Candidatus Finniella inopinata: one gene and its partner. The protein of the gene in region 2 binds, or shares a complex with, the protein of the main gene of each other region. Links are inferred from orthologs where the notes say so. Each region holds a gene or a part of one and is shown on either strand. Other genes may lie near its edges.

Evidence for each region. The genes of interacting proteins can lie anywhere in the genome.
Region 1: the proteins of EQU50_RS00545 (region 2) and dnaG are in contact, whole or in part, in a crystal structure (PDB 2R6A), measured with the Geobacillus stearothermophilus proteins. The link is inferred for Candidatus Finniella inopinata from one-to-one orthologs. Residues at the interface, in WP_033016901.1 of Geobacillus stearothermophilus: Ser13, Glu15, Ala16, Gln18, Glu91, Leu92, Asp94, Ala95, Val96, Pro97, Thr98, Ala99, Ala100, Asn101, Tyr104, Tyr105, Ile108; in WP_049624496.1 of Geobacillus stearothermophilus: Lys456, Leu457, Leu458, Pro459, Ala460, Asn463, Ala464, Leu467, Leu535, Leu536, Ile537, Ala538, Gln544, Glu545, Asp548, Tyr549, His552.

What each region holds. Positions count from the first base shown.
Region 1 is NZ_SCFB01000006.1:111,172-116,635, reverse strand. Bases 2,576-5,464 are described here. They hold dnaG (DNA primase), read left to right. Parts: upstream 2,576-3,063; coding sequence 3,064-4,866; downstream 4,867-5,464. Other genes in these bases: rpoD (RNA polymerase sigma factor RpoD), read left to right, coding at 4,895-5,464; EQU50_RS05495 (DUF29 domain-containing protein), read left to right, coding at 2,576-2,995. Also shown: EQU50_RS05520 (hypothetical protein), read left to right, coding at 61-912; EQU50_RS05515 (hypothetical protein), read left to right, coding at 988-1,251; EQU50_RS05510 (helix-turn-helix domain-containing protein), read left to right, coding at 1,346-1,666; EQU50_RS05500 (outer membrane lipoprotein), read right to left, coding at 1,937-2,422; more of EQU50_RS05495, read left to right, coding at 2,564-2,575. UniProt on the Escherichia coli protein: RNA polymerase that catalyzes the synthesis of short RNA molecules used as primers for DNA polymerase during DNA replication.
Region 2 is NZ_SCFB01000001.1:98,992-104,562, forward strand. Bases 2,576-5,571 are described here. They hold EQU50_RS00545 (replicative DNA helicase), read right to left. Parts: upstream 4,802-5,571; coding sequence 3,350-4,801; downstream 2,576-3,349. Other genes in these bases: EQU50_RS00550 (peptide deformylase), read right to left, coding at 4,798-5,388; map (type I methionyl aminopeptidase), read right to left, coding at 5,394-5,571. Also shown: EQU50_RS00520 (mannose-1-phosphate guanylyltransferase/mannose-6-phosphate isomerase), read left to right, coding at 1-657; EQU50_RS00525 (MFS transporter), read right to left, coding at 803-1,438. UniProt on the Escherichia coli protein: The main replicative DNA helicase, it participates in initiation and elongation during chromosome replication. Travels ahead of the DNA replisome, separating dsDNA into templates for DNA synthesis.

The DNA.
Region 1 (5,464 bases), on a different replicon or contig from region 2:
AAATATTTTATTTGATTAATTTGAATATATTCTTAAGGTTTTAAAAGAGGGTTCCTGAAAATGCTAAAGTTTAAGATAAAAAAGTTACACCTTCCGCTTCTTGTATCTGCTTTCGTTATTGCGTTTAATACAGGCGTTTACGCATCGGCGGCAGCGTCCAGTAGCTTAGAGGGACAAGTGGATGTGCAAGAAGGTTCAATAAATGCATTGATTAAGCTGACTGAATTTTCGAAGGATTCTAGTGAATTAACCTCTGTTCAGTTATATGGGTTGCTAAAGGATGCTAGAAAAATAGAAGGGTGGAATTACTACAAGGCTGATTGCCTGAATAGAGTCATGTTCAAGGCTGTTGGTATGTCATACAATACTTCTACAAATGAAGCCGCATTTAAGGGACAACCTAGGCCTGATCTCATTCGAACCATTATAAAAAGCGGAGAATACGACCCTTTCTCAGAATATGCTGTTGGCGACGATCGAACAAGAATACAGGAACCCAAAACATTATATCGCATCATTGCCGCTGCATACATTATGGCGCCTGATCTTTCCAAGCCTCAATTTGATGGTTTATGCGAGATTATGGCAGTAATGCTTAGTGCCATTGAAGATAAGGTAGTATTTGATCATATTTTAGATAAAAGCATAATTTTAAAGGAAATTAAAGATAATGCCCCCACGATTTTGATGGGGAAGTATAATTTTGTGAAACCTGGCAAGGTTGATGAATTAACGCGCCTAAGACAAATCATTTTAGACAAATATGAAGAATTAGAAGCGAAAGATAGGCGCGCATCAGCCAGCATGAAAGCGGACGCAGTTGCGTATCATCAGGCGGCAGCCTCTAATCATGACAGCATAAACCAATACCTTTCCGTTGGAAGAGGCACCTGGCAAAAAGAGGGTGAATAAGTTTATTGCTACTCAGAAAACACCATGCAATATAAGTCATTGACTTACGTAGGTCATTGACCTATACATACATATATGGGTACAGAAACTAATAAATGGCTGACAATTGTTGAAACAGCTAGCTTTATGAAGCACGCTGAAGGAGTTTTGAAATCAGAAGAACTTGATGACTTAAAGCAAATTCTGGCCAGCACCCCTGACATCGGAGACGTTATCCCCCATTCCGGCGGCATAAGGAAGGTTAGAGTTTCTGCTCAACAAAAAGGTAAATCTGGAGGAGCACGTGTGATTTATTATTACCACAACAATAAATCCCCTCTCTTCTTTTTAGATGTGTAGTATGCAAAGTCTGAAAAAATAGATTTAAGCAAATCAGAATTAGGGATTCTTCGGGCACTAACCGAACAGTTTCGCAAGATTTATGGAGGCTAATATGGAAACGACAACTGGACAAAGACTTATTGACTCTCTTCAAGAAGCCTTAGATTACGCAAAAGGTAGCTCTACTAGGGAAGCCAAGGTGTCTCATGTTGAAAGGCTTAAGAAGATAGAAATCCCAGACCTTCTTAACGCCAAAGAAATAAGGGAACAGTTAAAAATGTCTCAAGCTGAATTTTCTGCACGGTTTGGAATCAATCTTAATACGTTAAGAAACTGGGAACATGGGCGTCGTGCGCCTGATTTGGCAACAAAATCCTATTTGTATGCTATTTCGCGTAATGCGGAGTTAGTGGAGAAAGCCTTACATTCTTAAGCGAACCAAATTTCCCCAATGCTGGTCAATAAGTTTATTGAATTCTTATGTGAAATTCGCTAGTGTGCAGCATCGTCCCCTTCGTCTAGAGGCCTAGGACATCACCCTCTCACGGTGGGAACACGGGTTCGAATCCCGTAGGGGGCACCAGAATTAACAATACTTTCGGATAATTTTCCGGGGTTTTTTTGTAACCCCCGCGAAAGCGGGGGTCCAGTTGTGTTTTATAGATTCCCGCCTTCGCGGGAATGACATCCGTGATGTTACAACTTAATGTGATAAATCAGGAACAATGCGGCTGCGGTCGCGGTTACTTTGAACGACCAACACTCTTTGACCTGCACTCATTTTCGGCTCGGCCCCTTGGGTCAGGGTAATAACGTCACCTCGGTCAAGCTGGACTTGATATTCCACGCCCTCTTGTTCTGTCACTTTCCCTTGAATCAAATGACCAGCGCCAGCACCGGCCAGGCCACCTAACACACCCGTCACAACGCGGCCTTCTTTACCGCCGCCGATTTGCGAGCCTAATAAGGCGCCTGACAGACCACCAATGACCGAGCCAGCGCCAGGTTGGCTAGCATCCTGGGCATTAATCATAACAGGGCGAGCCGCCACGATAACACCCTTTTGGGTTTGACTGATTTCACCAGCGCCCTTGACGCTGTAGTCATTGCCGCCCAACTTAGGTGCACATCCAGTGCTGAGCAAAGCAGAAGCGATAACGGCTGAGGCTACAAGAATATTTTTCATCATTGCTTTCCATTTAGTAAAATTTTATATACCTGGCTATTATAGGCAAATTTTATGGGCGGTAGCAAAACTGTTTTAACCATTTCACGAGTGATCAGTATATAATCACAGGATGGAAGGACCAAGGAATGAGGAGAAAAAGCGATGACCCCAAAGTATGAAGAAGATTTTTATGGTTGGGTGACAGGCAACATAGCGTTTCTTAAACAAAAGAGGTTTGACGAAATGGACATAGAACATTTGATAGAGGAACTGGAGGATATGGGCAATAACAAAAAACACGCTTTGATTTCAAGGCTTGCTCAATTAATTTTCCATCTTCTTAAATGGCAATATCAACCAGATTTTAGGGGTCGCAGTTGGGAAGGTAGCATTAAAATGCAACGTATGGAATTAGAGGAGCTTCTTCAAGATAGCCCAAGTTTAAAAAGCAAAGTGACCGAAGGATTTTCTGTTGCCTATAAAAAAGCACAATTAATCATTCAAAAAGAAACGCCTATTGATCTAAAATTGATGCCTCAAATTTGCCCCTACACATTTGAGCAATGTTTAGATGACGAATTTTATCCTGATTGAAAAGTTGTTGTCTGGATTGCTAGGTCGCCTGCGGTTCCTGGTAATGACGTGTTATCGAAAGTAGTGTCATGACTGATTTATCGCTTTACACACAACAGATACGAGAGCGCGTCAACGTGTCTGAGGTGATTGGACGCGATGTCAAGCTTGCACGTAAAGGGCATGAATTCCATGGACTCTGTCCTTTCCATTCTGAAAAAAGCCCCTCTTTTACCGTTAATGACCACAAGGGTTTTTATCATTGTTTTGGATGCGGCGCCCACGGGGATGTTATTCAATATGTCATGCAACGACATAACCTGGATTTTAAGGCAACCATCCACCAGCTGGCTGAAACGGCGGGCATTACGATACAAGAGGTGGAGAGACAACCCGAAAAGGCTCCCCCTCCTGATTTGTATAAAATTTTGGAGTTTAGCTGTCAGTGGTTTGAGACAAGTCTTCAACAAAGCCGTGGAGAGGGGGCGCGTGAGTACCTGGCCCAGCGCGGGTTTAGTCAATCAACCCAAACCCAATTTCGCTTAGGCTTTGCCCCAGACCCAAAACAGGGCGGCGGGTCTTTGTCCCAGACCTTGACGCAAAAAGGATTTGATAAGGCCTTAATCTTAAAGGCAGGCGTTTTGATTCAAACAGATGATGGTGGGCGAATTTATGACCGGTTTCGTGGCCGGGTCATGTTTCCCATTTTCGATGTTAAAGGCCGTGTTCTTGCCTTTGGTGGCCGCATTATCGGATCAAAGGATCAAACGGCGGATCAGGCAAAATATATTAATTCCTCAGAGACCCCTCTTTTTCATAAAGGGCATGTTCTTTATAATTATCATCAAGCTTTTAAGCATATTAACAAAGATATCCCCCCCATTCTTGTGGAGGGGTATTGTGATGTCATATCATTGTATCAAGGCGGATTCACGACAGCCTTGGCTCCCCTTGGGACAGCCTTGACAGAGCAGCAGTTGAATTTATTGTGGCGCCGCCATCCTTCCCCGATTTTATGTTTTGATGGTGATCAGGCTGGTGTGCGTGCCTCTTTTCGGGCAATTGAGCGAGCGCTGCCGTTGCTAACGGCCGATAAAAGCCTCAAGATTTGTTATCTGCCTGCTGGCGAAGACCCAGACAGTTTTTTGAAGGCAAGGGGACCCTCTGCGTTTAAAGGGATGCTTGATCAATCTCTCAGCCTGATTGACAGCATGTGGACCAATATAATGAAAATACAGCCGGCAGAGGCCCTGTCAACCCCTGAAGGCAAGGCGAAGTTTAAGCGCCAGGTATTTGATTTGGTCAAAACAATTCAAGATCCAGACATGCGCAAGTTTTATGAATTGGATGTGACTGAGCGCCTGAATCGGTTGTGGTACCAAGAAAAACGTTTTTTACCTTCCCTGAAAAAGGGCAAACCTCAGGTGAATTTAGGATCTTTGCCTCTTCCCAGGATATCCGATAAAAAAAATACCCTAGCCCATAAAATATTATTGGCAACTTTGATTACGCACCCTACTTTATTGAAAGAGGTGTTCGAAAAGTTCGCGGGTCTTGAATTTCAAAAAGAAAGCTGGCAGAATATGAGGCAATGCATGCTAGACTATTCCCAAGAAAATTTACAGACTTTAAAAGACAAACTACATGAACTGGGATTTGCCTCAGAACTTGATGCGTTGTTTGACAAAGAACTGTTTTTGCACGCTCCATTTGCCATGCATGGCAGCGACCCAGACCTTGCCCTAGAGCGATGGCAAGATATTTGGCAACAAACAACATGGAAGCAAGCAGTAAAAAATGATCTTAAACAAGCGCAAGAAGACACAAAGAAATCTTTTGATGACCAATCTTGGCAAAAAATGAAGACGTTGAAAAACATCTTCCCGATTTGACCCGTTTTTAAGGAGTATACAAATCATTATGGCTATAAAGAACCCTAAAAAAATTGACATCCCTTCAACAGGAGCAGAGGCTGACATTCCTCTAATCGAACTGAGCAAAAGCAATTTGTCTTTAAAAAGACTTTTGGCAAAGGGTAAGGAAAGAGGTTACATCACCTATGACGAATTGAATGAGGCTTTGCCCCAAAACCAGCTCTCTTCTGACCAAATAGACGAATCAATGACCTTGATTGCCGAAATGGGCATTAACATTGTTGACAGTGACGAGGCGGAAGAAACATTTTTGTCAGGCGATTTAACGCCGCCTTTACCGACTTCAGAATTTGAATTTGACGAAAGCAACGAGGAATCTGAGGAAGAAGTTGCCGGTCGCACGGATGACCCTGTCCGCATGTATTTGCGCGAAATGGGCAACGTTGAATTATTGTCTCGTGAAGGGGAAATTGCCATCGCGAAGCGCATCGAGGCAGGCTATCAAACCATGATTGGCGGTCTTTGCGAAAGCCCTGTTACGGCTCAGGTTTTGAATCATTGGAGAGAAAATCTAGAACAGGGTCGCTTGTCATTGCGTGACTTAATAATTATAGAT
Region 2 (5,571 bases):
ATTATGGAACAGGCCAGTAATGTCAGAGTCGCCCCCCTTACGGTTAACTGGAATGATCTTGGTAGCTGGCAAGCTTTGTGGGAAGTCGACAACCGCGATAAGGATGGCAACACCATCCTGGGCGATGTGGTCACCCATAATGTTAGTCAGTCTTATATTCGGTCCGAAGGGCGCCTGGTAACGGTTGTGGGGTTGGAAGGGGTCATTGTTGTGGAATCGCAGGATGCGATACTTGTGGCCTCTCAGGCAGCCTCTCAAGACGTTAAACATATCGTGGATACGTTGAAACTTTCAGAGCGTCCCCACACCCGATCCCATTCTGCCGAGGAAAGGCCATGGGGATCATTCAAAAGCGTTGATAAAGGCGAACGGTTCCAAGTAAAGCATATTACGGTTAAGCCTGGACAGAAACTATCTTTGCAGATGCATCACCACAGGGCTGAACATTGGATCGTTGTCAGTGGCACAGCCAAAGTGACTCGTGGCGAAGAAGAATTGATGGTCTTTGAAAATCAATCGATTTACATACCCTGTGGTACCAAACACCGCCTTGAAAACCCTGGAAAGATTCCTCTAGAGCTTATAGAAGTTCAATCAGGCCCCTATTTGGGGGAAGATGATATCGTCCGTTTTGGCGATGACTACGGCAGGTTCTAATTAAAGCCGCTGCATAATTTCGGACTGACTATGATCAAAACGAGAACGACCATAAGCAGAATCACTGCCGCCATAAAACGCGCTTCAAAGCTTAGACCTTCTCTGGGTTGTGGATTATTGTTCACCTTAAATCTCCATAAAACTGTTACGCAGCTTGGCTGTGAACTTCATCGTTTATGGGAACAAACGATTTGTGAGGCCGCAAGCCTTCTAGCTTTTCAAAATGGCGAATACTCCAAAAGCAGGCAAACATTAATGGCAAACCAATAACACATACACCGCTGTGACCAATCCATTCTGTTAAATATACAAGACCAAAAGCAGTGACAACATACATAAAAGAACGAGCCAGGGCATAACCAATCGTTGTTGTAGTAAACCTCCTGTCCACATTAAATCTTTTGATAAAAATTGGAGAAGCAACTGCCACTCCTGAGAGAGAAAAAGGAAAAAGTATTGCTTGAAACAAAAACACCTGACGACCGGAATTCAAATACATGGCAAAAATAGGTAAAGAGACAACTATTAAAAGAAGAACTATAGCTTGAAACTTTAATATTTTTATAGGGTTAAAAATTTTTACCAAATAAATTAAAGGAAAAACAACGAGACAATCAATAATTGATAAAAGGAAATTGTGAGAAATTATATCCGGTGAACTATAACCAAAAGATTTTAATATTGGGGAAAAATATATGTAATATAAATAAAAACAGAAAGGATTGCTACACTCTAAAAAGAAATAGGCCGCAAAATCTTTTTTATTAGGGCGTGTCATCAATTGAATAAGTCATAGATTTCTGTTTTAATTGAGAAAAATTTTACGAGGTTTTTTTCGGTGAGACGCTACGCATTACGGGATGATCAATGGGATCGCATTAAGGGTATGCTACCTGGAAGGGAAGGATATGTTGGTGCAACAGCAAAAGACAATCGCCTATTTATAGAAGCCGTTCTATATCGATATCGAGCTGGAATTCCGTGGCGTGATTTACCGGAACGTTTTGGGGATTTTAGAGTTATTCATCTACGCCATTCGAGGTGGAGCCAATCAGGTGTGTGGAAGAAAATTTTTGAGCTATTAAGCCAAGATGCTGACAATGAATACGCTATGATTGATTCAAGTATAGTGCGTGCTCATCAGCACAGTGCTGGTGCTAAAAAAAAGAATTCTCAGCTGACCAAGCGATTGGACGAAGCAAAGGAGGATTAAGCACCAAAATTCATGCCACCTGTGATGCGTTGGGAAATCCAACAGGGTTTTATTTAACAGCCGGACAAGATCACGATTTAGAAGGTGCCGATGCCTTAATAGATAACCTTACGCAAGCTGGTGCCGTCTTAGCTGACAAGGCTTATGACGCAGACGAACGTATGAGAAAAAAACTTGAAGAGAAAGGATGTGAGGCGGTCATTCCCCCAAAAAAGAATAGGATCAACCCTTGTTCGTATGATAAAGACCTCTACAAGGCCCGGCACCTCATCGAAAACTTCTTCGCCAAACTTAAACAATACAGAGCCATAGCCACTCGATATGATAAAACAGCTCGAAACTTCCTGGGAGCCATACATTTGGTTGCTGCGGCTATTTGGCTTAATTGATGACACGCCCTAGTTTTTGATTTATAGAGTCGACTTTCCACTTCTTTGAAAAGAATTTCTTTGTTTTTTTTGCTCACATGCTTTTTTTCAATTTCTATCTTTTTTTTCCGTTTCATATCAACAAACTCTGGTGTTTCTCTCAATCTTGTTCTGGCTATGGAACCTATCACAGCAATGCCTGCACCGGCCCAAAAACCCGTACGCCAACTTATTCCTGTACTGTTAACAAGAGAAGATAAACCAAGGGCTGTCATCGCACCACAAGAAGAGGCTAATGTGATAAGAAGGACCGCAGAATATTGTTCTGGGGGCTTGGTAATCTCGGTGATATAAATTTTTGCGCCCATAACCTCACCCATAGACGACAGGCCTTGAATAATACGGCAAACCGTTACGATCAAAGCAGCGGTAATCCCAATTTGTTCATAGGTTGGCAAATTAGCCATGATAACGCAACTTAAGGACATCATCATGGTTGTCAAAATAACGGTGGTTTTGCGACCTATATTATCTCCTATCCATCCAAATAAAATTGCACCGAATGGTCTCAAAATATACGTTGAACAAAAAGCAAACGCAGCAATCAAAGCGGCTGTGTGGGGATCGGTTTTGGGGAAGAAGATATCATTGAGCAAGACAGCCATATGAACATACAGCATTAGGTCAAAATACTCGAGAAAGGTGCCAATCTGTAAAAGACCAACGGCTTCCTTTTGTTCGCGGCTTAAACTTCCAAGGATACTCATAAGTTACTCCTCTGTTCAGTACTACCTGCTATTAGCTATGCTTATAAACGACTTTCCCTGACATTGAAACCCTATATACCAAATTCAAACCATTTCCCCATTTCTACCCGTCATGGCGAGCCCCTTTAGGGGCGTGGCCATCCAGGAAAATACATGGATCACCACGGAGCAATAGCTCCTCGTGATGATGAGAGGAATGCCGAAAAATGATTTGAATTGGGTATGGTTTTTTAAAACTTACGATATAAATTGGCGTCCCCGGCGGGATTCGAACCCACGGCCTCAAGATTAGGAATCTTGCGCTCTATCCGGCTGAGCTACGGGAACTAACAAACTTTACGTACCTACATATTCTCTAAATTACCGAAGCGTGTCAACTTACCATCAAAGAATAATTTCACGGTACCGATAGGGCCGTGACGTTGCTTGGCGATAATGACTTCGGCTTTGTTGTAAACTCCATCCATACGTTTTTGCCATTCCAAATGCTTCTCGGTTCCCTCTGGTGGTTGCTTGCGGCTTTCATAATACTCCTCGCGATAGACAAACATGACCACATCAGCGTCTTGCTCAATAGACCCTGATTCACGCAAATCAGACAGCTGGGGACGTTTGTCATCGCGCTGCTCAACGGCACGGGAAAGCTGTGATAAGGCCAGTACGGGCACATTTAATTCTTTGGCAATACCCTTTAAAGAACGGGTAATTTCAGAAATTTCTTGAACACGGTTGTCACCACTTCGTTTATTGCTGCTTTCCAATAATTGCAAATAGTCGATGACGATCAGCCCGATATTGTGTTGGCGTTTAAGGCGTCTGGCTCGATTGCGTAAAGCCATAATGCTAAGCCCTGCCGTGTCGTCAATAAACAAAGGGGTGTTATGAATCGATCGGCTAATTTCAACAAATTTTGGGAAATCTTCGCTGCGTATTTCACCGCGGCGGATTTTATCAGAAGACACTTTCGATTCGCTGGATAAAATACGGGTGGCTAGTTGTTCGGCAGACATTTCTAACGAGAAGAAGGCAACGGGCGTTCCGTCCTGGTTGTTTTGGGCAAAACAAAGGGCTGCATTAAAAGCAATGTTGGTGGCAAGGGCTGTTTTTCCCATAGAAGGTCGTCCCGCCAAAATCAACAAGTCAGAAGGGTGCAATCCACCCAACCATTTATCAAGATCAATGAAGCCTGTGGTGACACCCACGATATGACTGTCGCGCTTGTAAGCAATTTCGGCTGTTTCAATGGCTTGTGTTAAGGCCTCTCGAAAGCTGATGGCATTTCCACCTGCTTGACCTGTTGTTGCTAGGTCATAAAGTTTCTTCTCCGCCGATTCAATATGCTGGACAGCGGTGGCTTCCATGTCAAAATTGCGCACCTCTTGTACGGTTTCATGGCTTAGGTTGATCAGTTGGCGCCTTAAATATAAATCATAAATCAGGCGACCATAATCAGCCGCACTGATGATGGACACAACCGAGTTTGCTAAATCAATTAAATAGCTGGCTCCTCCAACCGTGGCCAAATGTTCATTTTGGTGAAAAATATCTTTTAAGGTGATGGGGTCGGCAATTTGCCCTCGATCGATCAGGCGTTGAATGGATTCGTAAATCTGTCCATGAACGGCGTGGGAAAAATGGTCGGGGCGCAAGAAATCACTGACATGTTCCAAGGAATTATTGTTCAACAATAAAGCACCCAACAAAGCCTGTTCGGCCTCGACGTTATGCAAAATCGTTTCAGCGATGGGGGCCAGCTGAGTTTGTTGAGGAACCAGTGATAAGACAGTTGATGTCATGAAGGGGCTATTCCTTTTTCCATAGCTTCTACGCGCATGCGACGATATTCTTCCACGGGCAACAATTTTCCATCCGGGACATACTGTGTGTACAAAATACCCCGAATGTGGTCAATTTCATGTTGCATAACGCGCGCCAAGAAACCATGAGCAACGCCTTCAATTTTGGTGCCCTCTTTTGAATAAGCCGCATATTTTATTGTTTTATAACGGGCCACAGGACCAGCCACATCAGCTACCGAAAAACACCCTTCATAGTCGATGTGTTTATCATCCCCAACAGGTTCATAACTGGGGTTCAACCAAAGGGTCTTTGGCATCGTATCGCTGATGTCGGGGCGCCATTTTTTTAAATCTGGATCATCGCTAAGGGCGAAAACAATTGCCTGCTTAGAGAACCCAATTTGAGGGGCGGCCAGCCCAGAACAGTTTTCCTCTGCGTCGTACTTCGCTTCTAAGATTTTGATTATTGCTAAATCTTCTTTTGTCAGAGGAAAGGTAAAGGCCTTGGCAGGGGTTTCCAAAACCTCTTTGTTTGGACAATTCGGATCGTTAATCACGACATAAGGGGGCAGCTTAACGGACATATGTTTTAACCACTAACCGTAAAAATTTCATAACCATTGGACGTGACGGCCAGGCTATGTTCGAATTGGGCCGATAAAGACTTATCCTTGGTTACGGCCGTCCATCCGTCTTCCAAAACCTTCACACCGGGTTTGCCGGCATTAATCATGGGTTCAATCGTGAAAAACATCCCCTCTTGCAAT